2 regions of the Paenibacillus donghaensis genome follow, and region 1 is predicted to be linked to the other one. Evidence: riboswitches for the same ligand, from Rfam matches in the RefSeq annotation. Region 1 holds a riboswitch; the other holds the start of a gene.

Region 1 (10,216 bases):
AACGGGGTAAGCAGGGTATTGTCAACAATCGTCAGCAGATTATGCTCCTTGGCCCAGCTACACACCGCCCGTATATCAGTAATCATCATCAGCGGATTGGTCGGAGTCTCGACGAATACCGCCTTGGTACCCGGCGTCCGCGCCGCTTCCAGCGCTTCAAGGTCATTGGTATCCACATAGGAGGCGCTGATGCCGAAGCGGGAGAGAATCCGCTCCAGCAGACGATAGGTTCCGCCGTACAAATCAAGTGAGACCACCAGATGGTCACCTTGTCCAAACAAGGCAAAGACGGTCTGCAGCGCAGCCATGCCGGAGCTGCAGGCAAATCCGGCATCGCCGGATTCCAGCTCAGCTGCGACAGTTTCCAGCACAGAACGGGTCGGGTTCTTGGTACGGATGTAGTCGAACCCTGTGCTTTGTCCCAGCCGCGGGTGTCTGAATGCCGTTGACTGATAAATCGGAAAATTCACCGCCCCCGTTGCAGGGTCCTCCTGTGAGCCAATTTGTGCCAGCCTGCTTTCAATCCTCAGTTTCTCATCCATTCCATAAACCTCCTAAAAGTGATGTCGAGTGTTTGCTTCTTTTCATTATATTAAATAATTGGACCGATATCGTAAGGAGTCTCTTGGTATACATAGTAATTCAACCAGTTAGAGAATAATAAGTTGGCATGGGCCCGCCATACAGCAGGCGGTGTCCGGGTCGGGTCATCCTTGGGATAATAATGCTTCGGCAGCTCAATATCCATGCCCTTGGCGATATCCCGGTCGTATTCCCATTTAAGGGAGTTCGGATCGTATTCAGAATGTCCGGTGACGAAGATCTGCTTGCCGTCCAGCGTGGACACCAGATATATACCGGCTTCTTCCGATTCAGCCAGAATCTGCAGCTCCGGATTGGCTTCGATATCAGCACGGGAAACATCCGTATGACGCGAATGAGGTACATGGAATACCTCGTCGAAGCCGCGCAGCAGCTTGAAGTTGCTTTGGCTGAGCGTATGCGGGAAGACGCCGAAGCATTTTTCGGGCAGAATTTCTTTTTGCACCCCGAAGTGGTAATACAAGCCTGCCTGTGCCGCCCAACAGATATGCATCGTCGAGGTCACATTCTGCTTGCTCCATTCAAAAATCTCTTTCAGCTCTTCCCAGTAATTCACGTCTTCGAATTCCAGCTGCTCGACCGGGGCACCGGTCACAATCAGACCGTCCAGGCGGCGGTGGCTGATCTCGTCGAAGGTTTTGTAAAAGCTCTTTAGATGCTCGGCTGAGGTGTTCTTCGATGTGTGGGAGCTTGGATGCAGCAGAATCACATCTACCTGAAGCGGGGAGTTCCCGATCAGACGCAGCAGCTGGGTTTCGGTTGTCTCCTTGGTAGGCATCAGATTGAGAATGGCAATCCGCAGCGGACGGATATCCTGGTGATAGGCCAGACTCTCGTCCATTACAAAAATATTCTCACCCGATAATATCTCTTTGGCGGGCAAACTGTCAGGAATCTTAATCGGCATTTACGCTCACTCCTTCATGGGGTTGATATACAACAAAAAAAGACCTCTCCCGGAACGAGAAAGGTCATATCTACACAACATATGCGCCCTCTCTCATCTGCCAGACCGCTTTACACTGACGGTTAACCGCCAGCCAAGCTTCCGCAAGAATTAGCACCGTGCGTTTACACGCCGGTTGCCGGGTTTCATCGGGCTAGTCCCTCCACCTGCTCTTGATAAGATTTAGCTGTATTCAATTATTATATTAAAATCCACTTTAAATCATGAACCTCCTTTTCGTCAAGTCCATACAATGCTCAGGGGGCTTGAAAATGGCAAGAATTCTTCTTGAAAGAGCCATACCCGGGCGTTATACTAGACAAGTGTTTCCAGACTTAGATGAAAAGACGAGGTGAGTAGAAGAATGGAAGGCGACCCGAGCTCGCATATAGGCGTACCAAATGAACAACCACACAGGATAATCATCAGCTTGCCGGCGGCGGGAGCATCACTTCTTCATGCCCTCGAACGGATATGTGACCATTAGGTTCGGATAGCAGCCCCGGCCAAGCTGATGATTTCTCTGTGCTTTAATTAGCATCTCTGGTGGATAACCAGGGACAGAAGGAGTGAATCAGATGAAAATCCGGCTGGTAAATTCAGGGGTTTTTACAACGATGGACGATATTAAAGAAACACTTGCACCTCCAGCGGAGGGGTTCTATTGGATTGATGCGGATGTGGAGGATCTGGAGCTGCTCCAGCCCCTGTTTAACCTGCATGATCTGGCCGTAGAGGATTGCCTCAGCGAAGAAGATCAGCGTCCGAAGATCGAAATTTATGAAAGCCATTATTTTATAGTAGTGAACAGCATCCGTTTTGATGATGAGGAGATTTTCCTGCGGGCGCTTAACGTCTTCCTGGGAAGACATTATATTATTACAGTAACGAAACAGAAGATCAATGAGCTGCGTGTGCTGAAGCCGATGCTCTGGGAGCAGGAGGTCAGTGAGCCGGACATGTTCCTGTATCTGCTGATTGACCTTGTGGTCGATAATTATTTCTCCGTCGGCGACCGGATTGAAGCGCGGATTGAGAAGCTCGAAGAGGACATTCTGATGCACACCAAGAAATCGCATCTCAGCGAGATTATCGGTCTGCGCAGTGAGATTCTCTGGCTGAAGAAGATGCTGGGTCCGCAGAAAGAGGTTATCAACACGCTGAACAAAAAAGACCTCCGCCTCATCGACGACCAGCTGCAGAAATATTTCAGCGATATCTACGAAAATGCAGTCAAAATCTCAGAAACCTTCGAGACGTACCGCGATCTGATGGGCAACTTGCGTGAAGCCTATCAATCGAGTATCGCCAACCGTGCCAACGAAATTATGAGGGTGTTTACGGCGATTACCACTATATTCATGCCACTGACGGTCATCACCGGTATTTATGGGATGAACTTCGAGAATATTCCCGAGATTCATACGAAATACGGCTATTATGGCGTAATTGGTGCCATGGTTACACTAGGTTGTGTAATGCTCTACGTCTTCCGCAAGAAGGAATGGCTATGAACCCTAAAGGACGACAAGTAGAAACGGCTACGCCGTCCTTTAAAGGACGGGGCGTTTCAGCGAGAAATGAAGGATAATTTATAGCGTGGAACATATAAATTCTTATATTTTTAATGTAGACGAAGGCTCTTCACCGTGAGGGAAGATACCTTCGTCTTTTTGCATATGGGCAACGTTAATCGTGATGCTGATGAACCCGCTCCGTTCCTCTTCCTCACCTCTGCTCTGCATATACGACACGCCAAAAAAATAATAACCAGCAGCGGTATGAAAATATACCATAACTCCTATACGATACAACATCCCTCTGCTAAAAGTCCTCATGGGTGCAACCTCCTCTACGTTAGCGTATGACATAGGTGGTTTTAACCATTTTTTGGAGAGGTAACATTGTGGCCTGGCAGCCCCGGGCACAGTGCGTAGGTGGCTTGGGTCGCTTACACAGTTCGCGGCGACTAGCAGGGTGGGACTGTGCGCGGGCGGCTTACGGCCGGGACATTGCGCGGACGCTGTTGGCGCGGGACTGTGCGCGGGCGGCTTACGGCGCGGGACATTGCGCGGACGCTGTTGGCGCGGGACTGTGCGCGGGCGGCTTACGGCCGGGACATTGCGCGGACGCTGTTGGCGCGGGACTGTGCGCAGGCGGCTTACGGCCGGGACATTGCGCGGACGCTGTTGGCGCGGGACTGTGCGCGGGCGGCTTACGGCCGGGACATTGCGCGGACGCTGTTGGCGCGGGACTGTGCGCGGGCGGCTTACGGCCGGGACATTGCGCGGACGCTGTTGGCGCGGGACTGTGCGCGGGCGGCTTACGGCCGGGACATTGCGCGGACGCTGTTGGCGCGGGACTGTGCGCGGGCGGCTTACGGCCGGGACATTGCGCGGACGCTGTTGGCGCGGGACTGTGCGCGGGCGGCTTACGGCCGGGACATTGCGCGGACGCTGTTGGCGCGGGACTGTGCGCGGGCGGCTTACGGCCGGGACATTGCGCGGACGCTGTTGGCGCGGGACTGTGCGCGGGGGGGGGGGGGGGGGGCGGGACTGTGCGCGGGCGGCTTACGGCCGGGACATTGCGCGGACGCTGTTGGCGCGGGACTGTGCGCGGGCGGCTTACGGCCGGGACATTGCGCGGACGCTGTTGGCGCGGGACTGTGCGCGGGCGGCTTACGGCGCGGGACGGCGGATATTTAAGGGATTTATCCTTTATTTTTTTCGCTCTCAGGCTTGCTGAGCAGAATTTAAGGGATATATCCTTTATTTTTTGCGCCCGCAGGCTTGTTGAGCAAAATTTAAGGGATATATCCCTTATTTTTTTCGCTTTCACGCTTACTGAGCGAAATTTAGGGGGTATATCCCTTATTTTCCTCCACCTATATCTCGCCGAGCGAGATTCAAGGATTCATTCCTTTTTACAACGCCTCAGGACCCTACACATGTGCTCGGTGCGCACAGCCGACGCCGATGTGTGCCTGCACTTGCAGAAACCTCCCCTCAGCTGGTGGCACTAAGCTCGGACGTGGTGTGCTGTGCCCGCCGGAAGCGGATGCGGACCAGCCGCAGGCGCTCATAATACATATCCAGTCCTTCAGCGGCGGCGAAGTCCTCTCCATAAACCTTATGCAGCACAGGCTTCAGAAACATATCGCCCAGCTCCTCATAAGCCTGCCAGATCGCCTGCTGCTCGCTGCCCGGGACCTCCCCCAGTTCCTGCTCGATCAGCTTCTCCACGGAATAGCCGTCCTTCTCCAGCTCTTCCACGGCTTCAAGCAGCTCGCGGCGGCCCACGCCGCTGGCAGCCTTCAGCTGATCCATGTCGTTGCCACCCTCGATGCCCTGCAGCAGCACCCGCCGCAGGCGCAGATGCTCCAGTTGCTTCTTGTATTTGATCTCCTTCTGCTTGTATAGCCAGGAGATGAAGGCTTCCTCACCTACCGCCTCATGCACCCATTTCAGCGGAAAGCCGTGCTCACGGGCTGCAGTAGCTGTGATGGCCAGCCAATCCGGGCCGTACTGGGCGGCCTTGGTTTCGCCAATCCCCGGAATCTGCAGCAGCTCCTCCAGAGTCTGCGGCAGAAAAGCACTTAACATCCGCAGCAGCCGGTTGCTCGCCAGAATATAGGGCGCTTTCCGTTCGCTGGAGGCCCTGCCCCTGCGCCAGGCGCACAGCTGCTCATACACCTGCTCATTGCCGTGATGCTCACTGTAGAACTGCAGCTTCTGCTGCTCCTGGTTACGGCTGTTCAGACCATCCTCCTCATGGAACACCCCATCGATTAAGGGACGGTATCCATCCCCCATCTTCACGGCAAGCTCATGCCTGTATACGCAGAGCATCTCATTCCAGGAACCGCCCTCATACCACAAGTGATCTTCGCTCTCCCCGCCGCTGGAGAAATCACGCCAGCCCAGACTCCACACCCCTTCCTCCTCACCAATCCACAGCTGGGCAAAAATCTCCTCTTCCACTGTCGAGCATCTGGACAAACGGTTCATGAATACAATTTGCATAATCATCCCTACCTTCCTGGTCTTACAGTAAGCATATTTGCTATGCCATTGGAGGTTTACGCTCCCTTCTATGGGGCCGATTGCTGCCGTCATACCCCACAAGACACAAAAAAGCACCTCTCTCACGATAATCGCGAAAGAGGTGCTCCCTCATTAGATGCTATACTGTTAAATCCAAGGATACCATATATTAGGCCGTAGTCAATCCCTAATCTACTGAACGGAACTTATAAATTCTTATACTTCCAGCGCCAGCTTGGCGAGACCAAGCGCTCCGGATAAGCCTGCGTTGTCGCCCAGTTGCGGCGGCACCACATAGCTGCCGATGCCGGCATTCAGTGCCGGATGCTGTACATAGCCGGCCAGCAGCTCCTGCAGCTTGCGGTGAATCAGCGGGAACAGCTGGGTCTGCTTCATCACGCCGCCGCCCATGACAATCTTCTGTGGAGACAGGATCAGCACATAATTCATCAGTGCGTGCGCGAGATAGTGGGCTTCCATCTCCCAGGCCGGGTGATCAGCCGGAAGCTCACCAGCGGGCTTGCCCCAGCGGCTGCCGATGGCCGGACCTGCGGCCAGACCTTCAAGGCAATCGCCATGGTAAGGACAGAAGCCTTCAAAAGTATCCTCAGGATGACGGCGCACTAGAATATGGCCCATCTCGGGATGTGACAAACCGTGTACCATTTTGCCGCCGACCACAGCACCTGCTCCAATTCCGGTGCCGACGGTGATATACAGGCAGCTGTCGAGGCCCTGTGCTGCACCCCATTTGTATTCGCCCAGCGCCGCCCCGTTCACATCGGTGTCGAAGCCAATCGGCACATTAACTTGTTCCGCAACCGTTCCGACCAGATTATATTGGCCCCAGTGGGGCTTCGGAGTTGTTGTTATGTAACCGTAAGTAGGGCTGCCAAGCACCGGATCAATCGGTCCAAACGATCCGATCCCGATAGCCTCAACCTCTTTGTTCTTAAAATATTCCAATACCTGCCCCATCGTCTCCTGCGGAGTCAGTGTCGGAAAGCTAACCCGGTCCAGGATGGTACCGTCTTCATTTCCAATCCCACAGACAAACTTGGTCCCGCCTGCTTCAATTGCACCAAGAAGTTTCATATTCTGTAATTCCCTCCTAAATTCATGCCCTTCAGTGATTAGCAACCTGTTAACCTATCACTTAACGATATCATTTTTCACTGGGTAAGACTACTGCAAATTACTCGATGCGCTGTTCACCGGTATGGTATCAAAGATCAAGTCCAGCTGGTGCACGGAGTAATTGAAATAATTGGAGTAGTTGAAAAATTGAGTAGTTGAAGAAGTTTCAGTAGTTCTCATCGCACATCTGTGGCTCTTGCTGAACTATTGCTTGAATCGAACGGAAACCGGCGGCTTACGGACTCAGGAGACCCTATTTGCTCAAAAACCACTCACCCGACCTGCATGCGGACTGAGGAGCCGCTATTTTGACAATTCACCCTTGATTGGGGTCAATTATTGGTGATTAGAGGCTATACAGTCCGCTACTCCGGCAAAATGAGCTGAATTGAGCAAATAGAGGCTATACGGTCCGCAAGGTACTGAGAGTAACGGTTATGGGCAATGCTGGGTTTGCTTCTCGTGGAACTAGTGGTGCTGGTAGAGCTGGTGGTGCTGGTAGAGCTGCTAGTGCTGGTAGTGCTGGTAGTGCTGGTAGTGCTGTTAGTGCTGTTAGTGCTGTTAGTGCTGTTAGTGCTGTTAGTGCTGTTAGTGCTGTTAGTGCTGTTAGTGCTGTTAGTGCTGGGATGCTGGTGGTACTGGTAGATTTGTTAGTGATAATGATGGCACTGGTGGATATGACGCGAACGCTAGTGCTGGTAGTGCTCCTGCTCGTCGCTGGTAGTGCTGGCGCTACTAGTGCTATTTATGCTCGTGATACTTGTGCCGTTGGTCTGGTTGTGGCGAGTGGTCCAAGGCAAGTTGGCAGTATTAAACATCGATGAGGTATAGACGTCAAGGGAGCGCTGCGAAGGTGGAATGTGAGCGCATATTCTGAAACTACGGGATCAATGTCTGTTTTAAAAGCCCTGTCTGGGCTGTTATAAACAACAAATAAGAGAGGTTTGCCTCTCTCTTTGCCTTATTTATTGTTATGGCTAGGGATTTAAGCCTGCACCCCTCGGCTCGCTGCAAAAGCCCAGCATTGCGCAACAAAACGCGATGCGGCAGGTGGATAAGATGCCAGATGGATATGTGTGTACGCAGCCAGCAGATTGCCATTCACATACCCCTCCACACTGCTGCCGCTGCGCCCATTGCTACTGTAAGCGTGGGAGCGCGGTTCGTCCGTGTAAGTCATGACAGAGTAATGAAACTCATGGCCGCGCAGCTGCTCGCCTTGTTTCAGCAGCAGATTGTCTTCCAGCGCGGTTACCTCGCGGTAGCCCAGCGCGGCTCTGCGAGCCTGCATCACGCTGTGGGCAGGAATCAACCCGGCCATCTGGTGTACGGCTCCGGCCCGGTCCGTCAGTGTGCGGGCCAGCACCATGTAGCCGCCGCATTCTGCATATAGCGGCTTTCCCTGCCCGGCAGCGGCTCGCAGGCTCTCCATAAAGCCTGCATTGGCGGCAATCGCGGCGGCGAACTCCTCCGGGAAGCCGCCGCCCAGATAGATGCCGTCCGCCTCTTCCGGCACAGCTTCGCCACGGAGCGGACTGAACTCGACGAGCCGCGCTCCCGCAGCGGCCAAGAGTTCAAGATTGTCCGTGTAGTAGAAGTTGAAGGCCGCGTCACGGGCGACGGCCAGGACCGGAGCCCGCTGCGCCACGAAGTCGCAGGGGCCACTCGGATCAGCAGGCCCGGCCATGGCGGCCTGCTGATCCGAGCTACGCCCTGCCCGCCAGCCACCCGCAGGCGGCGAGGCGGGGTAAGCTGCAGGCAGCGGAGCCTGCAGCGCAGGAGCGGCCGCGGCAAGCTCCAACAGCCGCGGCAGGTCCGTGCCCGCGGCCAGCATGGCGGCGGCGCGGTCGAACAAGGGCGCCAGCTCGCCGCGCTCCACAGCCGGCAGCAAGCCCAAATGCCGCTCAGGAATAACCAGAGCGGCATCCCGCATCAGCCCGCCCACTACGGGAATGCCACAGGCGGCTTCGATAGCCGCCTTCACCAGTTCGTAGTGGCCGGGGCTGCCGCAGCGGTTGAGCAGCACCGCTGCGATCCGGACCTGCGGCTCCAGCTGGCGGAAGCCCAGCACCGTCGCCGCGGCGCTGCGGCCCATGCTGCGCACATCCAGCACAAGCAGCACGGGGCTGCTGGTTAGGATGGCGATCTCGGCTGTCGATCCGGCAAGCCCGAGCGGGTCTTTGCCATCATACAGCCCCATGACCCCTTCAATAATCGAAACATCCGCCGCTGCCGAAGAACGCAGAAAATGGCTGGTCAGATAGTCGGCCGGGGTCATCCAGGAGTCCAGATTACGGGTTGGCCTGCCCGTAACGGCAGCATGATAGGCCGGATCAATATAATCCGGGCCGCATTTATAGCCTTGCACGGTCAATCCGAGCTGGGCGAACGCCCGCATCAACCCCAGGGTAACCGTGGTTTTGCCTGAACCGCTGCCCGTACCCGCAATCACGAGCCTATTGCGGCGCTGCCACCCTTCAGGCGTCTCCATTCGATTCATGTTTCTTCCTCCTCTGCCCCGTCAAAAAGAATCCGGGCGATGGCGACCGTCACGTTGCCGCTTGCGCGCTTGCCCAGCAGCAAGTCCTCCGCACCCGAAGACAGCACAGCCGCCGGTTCACAGACTCCATAGGCCCCAGTGGCTCTAAACACGACAGCCGATGGAGTCTCCAGCGGCACGGTATTAAGCTGTGCCGGTGTGAACAGGGCCAGCTCCCAGCCGTATTTGCCGCACAGCGTGAGCAGTCCGGCTTCATCGCCCTTCAGATCGATGGTCGCCACGTTCCTGACGCTGGACAATGACAGCCTCTGCTCCTTCAATACTGCTTCCACCGTTGCCTCCAGCTCCTCTGCCGAGGTGCCGCGGTTGCAGCCGATGCCCAGCACCAGCGAACGCGGGCGGTATAGTACGCTCCGGCTTCCCAGTGCCAGCAGCTCCGAGTCAGCAAGCAGCCGGTCTGTGACCAGGATCGCTGCCGTGAAGGGAGCTGCCGTAGCCTCAGTCATAGTTCGGCAGAGCCTCACATGTCCTGGCAGAGCAGTTCCAGCCTGCAGCCAGCCGCGCTCTCCGCTCTCCTGCAGCAGCACAACAGGTTCTCCGTTCACCAGCGCCGCGCTGACGGTCTTCATTCCCTCGAAGCTGTCGGCTCTCCAGCCATACTCCTGCCCAAGCAAGTCCACTGCCAGATTCCCTTGGACATCCGAAGCAGTGGTTATCACCGGACGGCTCTCCAGCAGCCCGGCGATGGTCAGCGTCAGCGCGTTAGCCCCGCCAAGATGGCCGGACAATACGCTGATTACATGCCGTCCCTGTTCGTCGATGGCGATGACAGCCGGATCGGTTTTTTTGTCTTGCAATAGCGGAGCGATCAGGCGGACCACCGCCCCGAGCGAGAAGAACAGGATGATGCCCTCGTATTGTGCGAACAGGCGGGGCAGCAATTCTTGCAGCGGCTGATCAAAAAAATAGCAGTTTGGCCCCTCCGCC
Region 2 (10,216 bases), 3.7 Mb from region 1:
ATCTTCGACGCCTATGATTGGGAATATGGTCTGGACGGAATTCCTAAGAAAAGCCTCGCTGCAAGCTCTGGTGAAACTGAATAGAAATCAGCTTATTTTAGAGTAAAAAGGAGAGAAGCAAACTGTGAGTTATTTCCGTAAACAGGCCCCGCCAACCGACGAGCCCCCCAGCACAAACTCCTTAGGCCTGCGGATTAACGTGTTTTTCTTCAGCACGTTTGTGATATTCTGTGTCATTATTATACGTCTTGCCATCCTGCAGTTTGTCGAAGGTCCCACCTTAACCGAGGTGGAAACCAGCCGGGATATCAAAAATGTGCCGCTGGCTTCCATGCGCGGGGTAATCTACGCTGCGGGCGGAGAAGAGCTGGCTTATTCTACACCGCTTCAATCGCTCTATATTACGCTTAATAAAGAGTATACGGAGAAGAAAAAAAATAAAGCGACAGGCAAGTTGGAGATTACGCCCGAGGCCAAAGCCAAATCAGATGCGCTGGCTGCCAATCTGGCCGCCAATTTCGCCAAATACGGTGACAAGAAAGCCAAGGTATTGACCGAGGAAGATGTGCTCAAGGCGCTCGATCTGGATTTCCGCAAATCCTTAGGGTATTATGCCCGCCGGATCAAGGCTGGATTGTCCGAAGAGGAAGTGGCCTATTTCATGGAGCATAAGGCAGAGTACCCCGGACTGGAAGTAGTGGAGGAGAGTACCCGTCATTACGACAAGGATACGGTAGCTGTGCAGACGGTAGGTTATATTAAACCTTTTACCTCATCCGACAGCCTTGCCATTTACAAAAATATCCTGAGCAACATGAAAGTGAACCCGGAGGCCGGCCTGACCTACAAGGATGATGAGATCGTCGGTTATGACGGCCTGGAGCTGCAGTACCAGCGTGAGCTGCGCGGACAGAACGGTTATCAGGAAATATCCGTCAATCCACAGAACATGGCGGAGAAGATCGAGAAGGTAGTTCCTCCGGTCAAAGGCAATAATATCTGGACCACGATCAACAAAAGTGTTCAGATGAAGACCGAAGAAGCCATTATGGATCAGATCAAGTGGCTGCACGCCAATTCTGTTCAGGGCAAAACCCACCCAAATGCCCAAACCGGCTACGCTGTAGCCATGGAGGTAGATACAGGAAATGTAGTAGCTATGGCCAGTATGCCGGACTATGATACCAATGTGTGGACCGCCGACAAGCTGGACCCGAAGGTCTGGAACGAAATCATGGGCAATTACCAGAATGGTACGATTACGCCTTACTCCTCGGGGCGGTCCGGACATAACTTCGATTCTACCGTACTGCTGGGCTCTACAATTAAGCCGCTCAGCGTGCTTATAGGCTTGAATGAAGGCTTCTTCAGCACGGACAGCTGGTATACAGATGTCGGATATGCCACTTTTGGTAAAAAAGGCTATGAAGCCAAAGTAAGAAATGCATCCGGGCACGTCTACGGCGGCATGGACCCGGCAAAAGCGATTGAGAAATCCTCCAATGCCTTTATGGTCGATAGGGTTGGGAAAAAGCTGTACGAGAAATACCAGGATGAAGGCGTGAATGTGTGGGATAAATATATGAAGGAATTTGGACTCGGTGTGTCTACGGGCAGCGGACTTCCGAAGGAATTTCTGGGACAAATTAACTACACAAACACCGAAGCCGCAGGCAGTGCTCAAGCCGCACTGGTCTATGCCTCCTTCGGGCAGCAGGGACGTTATACTGTGCTGCAGCTTGCCCAGTATGTTTCAACCCTCGCCAATGAAGGTATACGGATTAAGCCACAGCTGGTAAGCAAGATTACCGACACCGAAGGAAAAGTGGTCAAGGAGTTCAAACGTGAGGTGCTGGATGAAGCGACTGAGTTTGATTCATCCTTCTGGGCAGAGATCAAACGGGGTATGGTCAGTAAGGTGAGTGCCTTCGATGATTTTCCGTACCCATTTGCCCGCAAGACCGGTACCTCCGAGCAGACGGACAGCAAAGGCAAGAACCGCGACAACGGGGTCTTTATCGCCTATGCTCCACGCGAGAACCCCAAGCTGGCCGTAGCTGTAGTAATTCCTGACGGTGGATTCGGCTCCAACAGTGCTGCTCCGGTGGCACGTAAAATATTTGATGCCTATGACTGGGAATACGGCCTGGACGGCGTGCCCAAAAAGAGCCTTGAGAAAACAACTGACGCCACTGACGCTGCCACAGAGTAACACAACTAAACAGCCTTCCTTAGGAAGGCAAACAAGAAATGGAGGGGTGGCAATGATTGCCAAATACCGCCTGCTTGCACTGGATATGGATGGAACCCTGCTGAATGACGAACAGATCATTACCCCTGAAACGGTAAAATGGATTCAAAAGGCTGTGGACGCCGGCGTGCATGTATGCCTGTCCACGGGCAGAGCCTTCCAAAGCGCCCTGCCGTATGCCGAACAGCTGGGACTGCAGACCCCAATGGTAACGGTCAATGGCAGCGAGGTGTGGCGTGCGCCGCATGAAGTGTACCGCCGCTCGCTGATGGACCCTCAGCTGGTATCGCAGATGTACAGCATCGCCAAGAAATATGACATCTGGTTCTGGGCGTATTCCCTCGATCAAGTACACAAGCAGGACAATTGGGACGGTGATGTGAGCGGCCGGGAATGGCTCAAATTCGGTTATCACACAGAGGATGATGAGCTGCGCCACAAGCTGCTGCTGCTGCTGCAGGACATGGGCGGACTGGAGATTACGAATTCCTCTCCCCATAACCTGGAGATCAATCCGCTCGGCGTCAATAAAGCCACCGGTGTGGAGCAGGTATGCCAGCTGCTGGGAATCAACATGTCCGAGGTGGTTGCTGTCGGTGACAGCTTGAACGATCTGGCTGTGATTCAGGCTGCCGGACTCGGAGTAGCTATGGGCAATGCCCAGAAGACCGTGAAGCAGGAAGCCGATGCCGTGGTAGCCTCAAACAATGAGGACGGCATTGCAGAAGTGATTCAGAAGTATGTGTTGTCTGAAGTGGCCACCTCAGGCGGGGGCCGCCGCGGGAAGTGATCCAAAGAAGCGTATGCTATCAAAACTAAGTGTATGCTTCCGAAGCAGTTTTGCGAAGTGAAATCAAAGAAGCGTATGCTATCAAAACTAGTAGGAGGCTATAGAATTGGCGATCCTGGGCTGGACTCTGATTATCTTATTGTTTATCGTCGGTATGGCGGGAGCGGTATACCCCATTCTGCCGGGGGCGCTTGCGATTTACCTTGCCTTTTTCGTCTATGGATGGTTCTTTTCCTTCGCTTCCTTCAATGTCTGGTTCTGGATCATTCAGACCGTAATTGTGGTTGCGCTGTTCATAGCCGATTATGTCGTGGGGGCTTGGGGCGTCAAGAAGTTCGGCGGCTCACGCGCCTCGGTGATCGGCAGCACGATAGGGATCATTATCGGGCCCTTTGTGATTCCGGCCTTTGGCCTGATTATCGGCCCTTTTCTGGGGGCTTTTATCGGTGAATTGATTGCAGGCTCCAACGCCTCCAAAGCCGCCAAGGTAGGAGCCGGTTCCATGCTGGGCCTGCTCAGCAGCACGGTAGTCAAGATTGTGCTGCAGCTTATCATGGTCATCCTCTTTTTCATCTGGATTGTCTAATGATATAAATTTTATTGTGAAGAAGGGGAAACAGCTTGTCCAAGAAAGAATCTTTTGTGAAAGGCACGCTGATTCTGGCCGCCGCCGCACTGATTGCCCGTGTGCTGGGGCTGGCCCAGCGGGTGCCGCTCGACCATATTTTTGATAGTATCGGCCGTGCGTCATTTGGGGTATCGAACAATATTTATCTGATGCTGCTTACGGTAGCGACTGCGGGGATTCCGAGTACGCTCAGCAAAATGGTCTCCGAGCGTTATGCCCTGAACCGCCCCGAAGAAGCCAGACAGGTCTATCATGCCGCGCTGCTGTTCTCTGTTGCCGCCGGATTAATCATGACGATCCTGCTGTACATAGGTGCGCCATTCTATGCCACCCATATCGTTAATTTGCCGGAATCTGCGATGGCGATCAGAGCGATTGCCCCTGCCCTGCTGCTGTTTCCCGCCATCGCGATGATGCGCGGCTATTTCCAGGGCCGCAATAATATGATGGCCGGCGGGGTGTCGCAGATTGTTGAGCAGATCGCCCGCGTGCTGACTGCCATTCTGCTGGCTTATCTGCTGCTGCATCAGGGATATAACAATACGACCATTGCGGCCGGAGCCTCCTTCGGGAGTGTGCTGGGCAGTATTGCCGCTTTTGGCGTGATGATCTATTTCGCGGTCAAGCTAAGCCGCAAGGACAAGGAACAGGGGTTAAATTATGATGTGGCCCAGAAGCTGCCGATCTGGGGAATCTACAAGGATATTTTTACCATGTCGATTCCGATTGTGCTCGCCTCACTGACTATTCCTGTCGTCAATGTTATTGATACCTCGCTCGCCGTTCCGCTGTTGATGGATCAGATCGGCCGTGCAAATGCAACAGATGTGCTGGGCATACTAACGAACCGGGCCCAGAGTGTCGCGGGTATTCCGCCGGTGCTGGCGATCGCGCTGGGCACCTCGCTGATTCCTGTCATCTCGGCTGCATTCGCCCGCCGGGATGTAGCGCATATGCAGAAGCAGATTACGCTTGCCCTGCGGATCTCGATCCTTACCGGCATGCCGATTGTGATCGCGCTGGCTGCTGCCGCTTATTCGGTGAATGGACTGCTCTTCGCAGGGCTTGAGGGCAGCGGAATTATTGCCATGCTGACCCTGGGCACGATTTTTCAGATCACGATGATGACAACCAACTCCATCCTGCTTGGGATGGGCAAAGCGCGTATTTCGATGTATTACGTGCTTGCCGGCATTATTGTGAAGCTGATCGCCAGTGTGCTGCTCAGCAAGCTGTTCGGGATATACGGCATCATCGCTGCAACGGCGATATGCTTCATCATCATTACCCTGCTGAATCTGCGGATGCTGAAGTCCATCGTGCCCTTTCAGATTATGGGCAAACGCTGGGGCGGTTTCGCCATTGCAACGCTGGTATCCGGGGGGATAGGCTACGGGCTTAACGCAGCCGGGATTATGCTTACCGATCTGATGCCTGCACGTCTCGCTTTTCTGATTACCTGCCTGGTGGTAGGACTGGCTGTGGTCGTGATTTATCTGGTGCTGCTTGTGGTGCTGGGCGTAATCACCAGAGCTGAAATCTCCGGTTATCCGCGTGCGCTGCAGAAACTGCTTAAGCCTCTGATGAAGCTGCAGCCCGCCCGTGTGCGCATGCGTGAGTAGCAGACAGTCATGCTGCAAGATGCTCCAATTTTTAAGCTTTTGATTGACTTCTGAGCAACATTTTGCTTCACTTAAGAAACAAGATAAACGGCAATAAAACTTAAACGAGAAGGGACGGATGAAGAATGGACGCGATTAAATCTCCTGCAGAATTTCAGGTTTCGATTCAATCTCCGCGGCTTACCATAGCTGTGTTCAAGGCGGATTGGTGTGTCGACTGCAAATTTATTGATCCCTTTATGCCTGAGGTTGAGCAGAATTATAAAGACCGTCTAACTCTCGTTGAGGTGGATGTGGAGGCCGTAGGCGATGTCAGCCAGGAACAGAACATTCTTGGCATTCCCAGCTTCGTAGCCTATAGCGATGGCAGGGAGCTTGTCCGGTTTGTCAGCAAGCTGCGTAAATCGCGCGAAGAGATTGAGAACTTTCTGAATACAGCGATTGAAGTATACCAGAGCATTCACAAGTAAGACCGCATACCGCTTTTGCTTTTTCCTGAGCTGAAGCGGTGTTTTTTTGTAAAAATATAAGAGGACGGCGAAGCCGTTTATTCTTGACAGCCAGTAAGCTAATTCTTATCAATCCCGAGGATGAGGGTGATCCTATTTGAGAATTCAGCAGTTGAAATGGCTTAGCTACATAACCTGTCTGATCATGTTCATTGCGCTGTTCGGCGGTGCAGTAGTGACCAAAACCGGCTCCGGCCTGGAGTGCGGCAATGAATGGCCGCTCTGTCACGACAAGCTCATCCCTGCCTACACCATCGGTTCGATGATCGAATATACCCACCGCCTGTTCAGCGGCTTGGCCGGGCTGCTATCGCTCACTTCGATGTACGGCTTCTGGCGTTATGCCCGCGATCGTCGTGATTTGCTGATGTGTGCCCGTCTGACACTGCTGTTCGTTGTCGTTCAGGGCGGGATGGGAGCGCTTGCAGTAGTCAAGTCGCAGTCAGCCCCTGTTATGGCGCTGCATATGGGCTTCTCGCTGATTGCCTTCGCCAGCTCCTTGATGCTGGCACTGGGCACTAGGAGATGGTTGCAATCCAGGGAACAGAATGAAGAGCCGGGCCAGGGGCAAGTGCGACTCCCGGTTAGCCGTTTCTTCCGCAACCTTACCTGGCTAACGGCGGTCTATTCTTACGTCGTCGTGTATATCGGGGCTTTTGTAAGCCATACGGAGTCAAGCGGAGGGTGTTCAGGCTGGCCGCTGTGCAATGGAGAATGGGTACCCGAGCTTAGCGGCGGTGTGGGTATTGTGTTCATGCACAGGATAGCTGCGCTGCTGCTGTTCCTGCTGATAGCGCTACTTGCCCATCTGGCTTACTGGAGACTGAAGGCCCACCCGGAGCTGCGCGCGCTCGGAGTGGCAGCTCTGCTGCTGTGTCTGCTGCAGGTGCTCAGCGGTGCGGCTGTGGTGTACACGTTAGCTAATGACAAGTTGTATATCTTCGCAGCGTTGACCCATATTGTGCTGATTGCCGGCTTGTTCGGAGTTTTATGTTATATGAGCGTCCGCGTCTGGCAGCTCAGCTAGGCTGGTGGGCCGCCAACACTCACTACCGGGATATCAGGCAGTTTGTAGAGACTCGCGGCACTGTTAACGAACGGTTCATCCGTTCAGCTGATGGATAACCGCAACCTGGATGAGGGACAATAATGAGAAAAAATAAAAATCGCCTGAAGCAGACCCAACCGGAGGAGTGAAACGATATGCTGCGGATATTGCTCGGGGAGCCGCCCCGTGTGAACAGCGGAGTGCTGGCCGAGGCCATGAACCATATGGCCGAAGTCGCAGCACGGCTGCGGAAGGAAATGAACAGTCATGAGGATCATGACCATGAATGCCGCAAGCAGGAAATCTGGACCCGCGGGCTGATCTCTTCGCTGGATGAGCTGGAGCAGAGCTGGTTCGCGGCCCGCTTTTACCGGAAGTCGGTGATTGCCGGATATATGGATGATATGTCTTCGATGGAGCAGGGCGAATATGCGCGATACGTTTATTTCTACAAGAACGGCTTCATCCGCGTCTTCTCCCTGCTGGACAAGCTCGGTACGGTGCTGAACAGTCTTTATAACCTCAATACATCCAAAGTCAAAACGCATTATTCCTATTTCACCGTATTGCGCCAGTTTCAGACGCTGCATGAGCATTCCGTGCTTGCTGAGCAGCTGAACAGCATCAAGAATACTTACAGTGAACCCCTTGAGAACCTGCGCAAGCGCCGCAACGCGGAGATTCATTATATGAATGCCGAGATGCAGGATGACCTGTGGCAGCGGCACCAGGGATTGCATGACAAGATCCGGCTTGAGGATATTGACAGCCATCTGCGGGATCTGGAGCAAGTGCTGGAGATGGTATGCAGAACGCTCAGCAAGGTATACAGCAGCAGCAACCAGCAGTGGGCGATCAGTATAGCCAAAGGCGAAAGCCCGAAATAAGCTGCATCTGCGCAAAATTTTCCTTTGACAATAATCCGTGAACTCACTATACTTATGCTTGCTATAACGTGTTAAACTACGACAATAACTTTATAACTTAATCTTATCGAGAGCGGCGGAGGGACAGGCCCGATGAAGCCCGGCAACCGATTTGATGACAGCGTGCCAGAAGGCCGACCGTTCTCAAATGTCATGGTGCTAATTCCTACAATACCGCACGGCTGCGGTACTTGGCAGATGAGAAGGCATTTTCTATACACACATAGAGCCTCTTGTGATCTGCTTTACGGATCATGGGAGGTTTTTTGGTATAAGGGAGGGGAAACTGAGTTGATCGAGCTTAAGAACTTAACCAAGGTATATGGCAAGGGCAACCAAGCGGCTACGGCGTTGTCCGGACTAAATCTCTCAATTGAGCGGGGGGAGATCTTCGGGGTGATCGGTCATTCCGGCGCAGGCAAAAGCACGCTGATCCGCTGCATCAATCTGCTGGAACGCCCAAGTGAAGGTGAGGTATGGGTGGACGGGGTTGAGCTAACGGGGCTGAATCAGAAGCAGCTGCAGGAGCAGCGGCGCAAGATCGGGATGATCTTTCAGCACTTTAACCTGCTGTCGTCGGCTACCGTGTATGATAATATTGCTTTTCCGCTGCGGTTGATCGGCACTTCAGCTGCAGATGTCGACCTGAAAGTGAAGGACCTGCTGACCCTGGTGGGTCTGGAGCAGCATGGCAGCAAATACCCGGCCCAGCTCTCCGGCGGACAAAAGCAGCGGGTCGGCGTCGCGCGGGCGCTGGCCAGTGACCCGGATGTGCTGCTCTGTGATGAAGCTACTTCGGCACTTGATCCGCAGACAACCGATTCCATTCTGCGGCTGCTGCTGGACATCAACAAACAGTTTCGGCTGACGATTGTACTGATTACGCATGAAATGCATGTGATTCAGAGCATCTGCGACCGTGTGGCGGTCATTCATGGCGGAGGTATTGTCGAGCAGGGAGATGTAGCCAAAGTATTCCTGAAGCCCCAGCATGAGATTACCCGTGAGTTCATCCGCAGCGGGGCCCAGCAGGACGGACCGCTCAGAGCAGCGCTGAATGCCGTTTCTACAGGATATTCGCGAGCGATCAAGATTACTTTTCTTGGCCCCAAAACCTATGAGTCCGCGCTGTCCCAGGCGGTGCGTGAAACGGGTGTCAGCTTCGCCATTCTTCATGGCACGATCTCAACCATCAAGGACATGCCCTACGGACAGTTGATTGTACGGTTTGAAGGCACAGAGGATGCGGTCAAGGCAACCATGTCCAGGCTGACAGCCGAAGGGCTTGATGTGGAGGTGATTTCCTGATGGATGGACTCAATTTTGGCGATGTGAACTGGGATGAAATGATTACAGCTACAGGCTCTACGCTAGAAATGATGTTATTTTCCGGATTGTTCACAATTATTCTTGGTTTACCACTCGGGATTGTGCTATATTTATGGGGTAGATCAAATAATTCATTTATCAGAGTGGTTTACTCGGCATTATCCTTTATAGTCAACATCCTGCGTTCCGTTCCATTTATCATTCTGATGGTGGCGCTGATTCCGTTCAGCAAGGTAATCGTGGGTACTTCCATCGGGGTGCTGGGCACGATTCCGGCGCTTGTGATCGGAGCGGCTCCGTTCTTCGCCAGATTGGTAGAGACGGCCCTGCGTGAGGTGGACCGCGGCGTGATCGAGGCTGCCCAGGGGATGGGCGCATCTACGAGACAAATCGTAATGCGTGTGCTCCTGCCGGAAGCCCGTCCGGGCCTATTGGCCGGCGTAACCATTACGCTGGTTACACTGGTATCCTACACAGCGATGTCCGGGATGGTTGGCGGCGGCGGTCTTGGCGATCTGGCGATCCGTTACGGCTATTACCGGTACGAGAAAGAAGTTATGATTATCTCAGTGGCGCTGATGATTATTCTGGTGCAGCTGCTGCAGATGCTGGGTGACCGGCTGGTAAGACATTTCACACGGAAATAAGGTACAGCGAAATAGAGCCTTATTCATACACAAACCGATTAGAGGGGGATTTACGAATGAAAAAAGTACTGTTGACTGTGTTTAGCCTGACCTTGATCCTGGTGCTGGCAGCTTGCGGCAATAATAACGCCGCCAATACGGCAGCGACCAATGCACCTGCGGCCAATACAACAGCCGAGCCTGCTGCCGAGCCAACCACTGAACCTGCGGCTGATCCTGTAAAGCTGGTTGTCGGTGCTTCCGCGCTGCCGCATGCCGAGATTCTGAAAGCTATCGCACCGCTGCTTGAAGCAGAGGGCATTACGCTGGAAATCAAAGAGTTCTCTGATTACATTCAGCCCAATGTGCAATTAGATGAGAAGGCACTCGACGCCAACTTCTTCCAGCACCAGCCTTACCTGGATGAGCAGAACAAGAACAACAAGACTGACCTGATTGCGGTTGCTTCCGTTCATGTTGAACCTTT

Evidence for each region. A riboswitch is a leader RNA that binds a small molecule or an ion and turns the genes downstream of it on or off. The one in region 1 is predicted to bind S-adenosylmethionine.
Region 2: it holds a riboswitch for S-adenosylmethionine, as region 1 does, so the genes downstream of both, B9T62_RS26160 (methionine ABC transporter ATP-binding protein) here and metA (homoserine O-acetyltransferase MetA) in region 1, are expected to answer to the same signal.

Annotation. Positions count from the first base shown of each region.
Region 1 covers NZ_CP021780.1:974,939-985,154, reverse strand. The annotation lists gene B9T62_RS04005 (aminotransferase class I/II-fold pyridoxal phosphate-dependent enzyme) at 1-542, opposite strand, end outside; gene metA (homoserine O-acetyltransferase MetA) at 593-1,510, opposite strand; SAM riboswitch class I at 1,601-1,732, opposite strand; gene corA (magnesium/cobalt transporter CorA) at 2,128-3,063, shown strand; gene B9T62_RS03990 (hypothetical protein) at 3,166-3,387, opposite strand; gene B9T62_RS40155 (hypothetical protein) at 3,479-4,294, shown strand; gene B9T62_RS03980 (HRDC domain-containing protein) at 4,555-5,571, opposite strand; gene B9T62_RS03975 (ROK family protein) at 5,809-6,687, opposite strand; gene B9T62_RS03970 (hypothetical protein) at 7,174-7,374, shown strand; gene B9T62_RS03965 (cobyrinic acid a,c-diamide synthase CobB) at 7,715-9,229, opposite strand; gene B9T62_RS03960 (cobalt-precorrin 5A hydrolase) at 9,226-10,216, opposite strand, start outside.
Region 2 covers NZ_CP021780.1:5,775,137-5,785,352, reverse strand. The annotation lists gene B9T62_RS26200 (peptidoglycan D,D-transpeptidase FtsI family protein) at 1-84, shown strand, start outside; gene B9T62_RS26195 (peptidoglycan D,D-transpeptidase FtsI family protein) at 125-2,212, shown strand; gene B9T62_RS26190 (Cof-type HAD-IIB family hydrolase) at 2,265-3,041, shown strand; gene B9T62_RS26185 (DUF456 domain-containing protein) at 3,196-3,627, shown strand; gene B9T62_RS26180 (putative polysaccharide biosynthesis protein) at 3,663-5,291, shown strand; gene B9T62_RS26175 (thioredoxin family protein) at 5,417-5,761, shown strand; gene B9T62_RS26170 (COX15/CtaA family protein) at 5,898-6,827, shown strand; gene B9T62_RS26165 (Cthe_2314 family HEPN domain-containing protein) at 7,004-7,735, shown strand; SAM riboswitch class I at 7,836-7,979, shown strand; gene B9T62_RS26160 (methionine ABC transporter ATP-binding protein) at 8,066-9,082, shown strand; gene B9T62_RS26155 (methionine ABC transporter permease) at 9,082-9,750, shown strand; gene B9T62_RS26150 (MetQ/NlpA family ABC transporter substrate-binding protein) at 9,807-10,216, shown strand, end outside.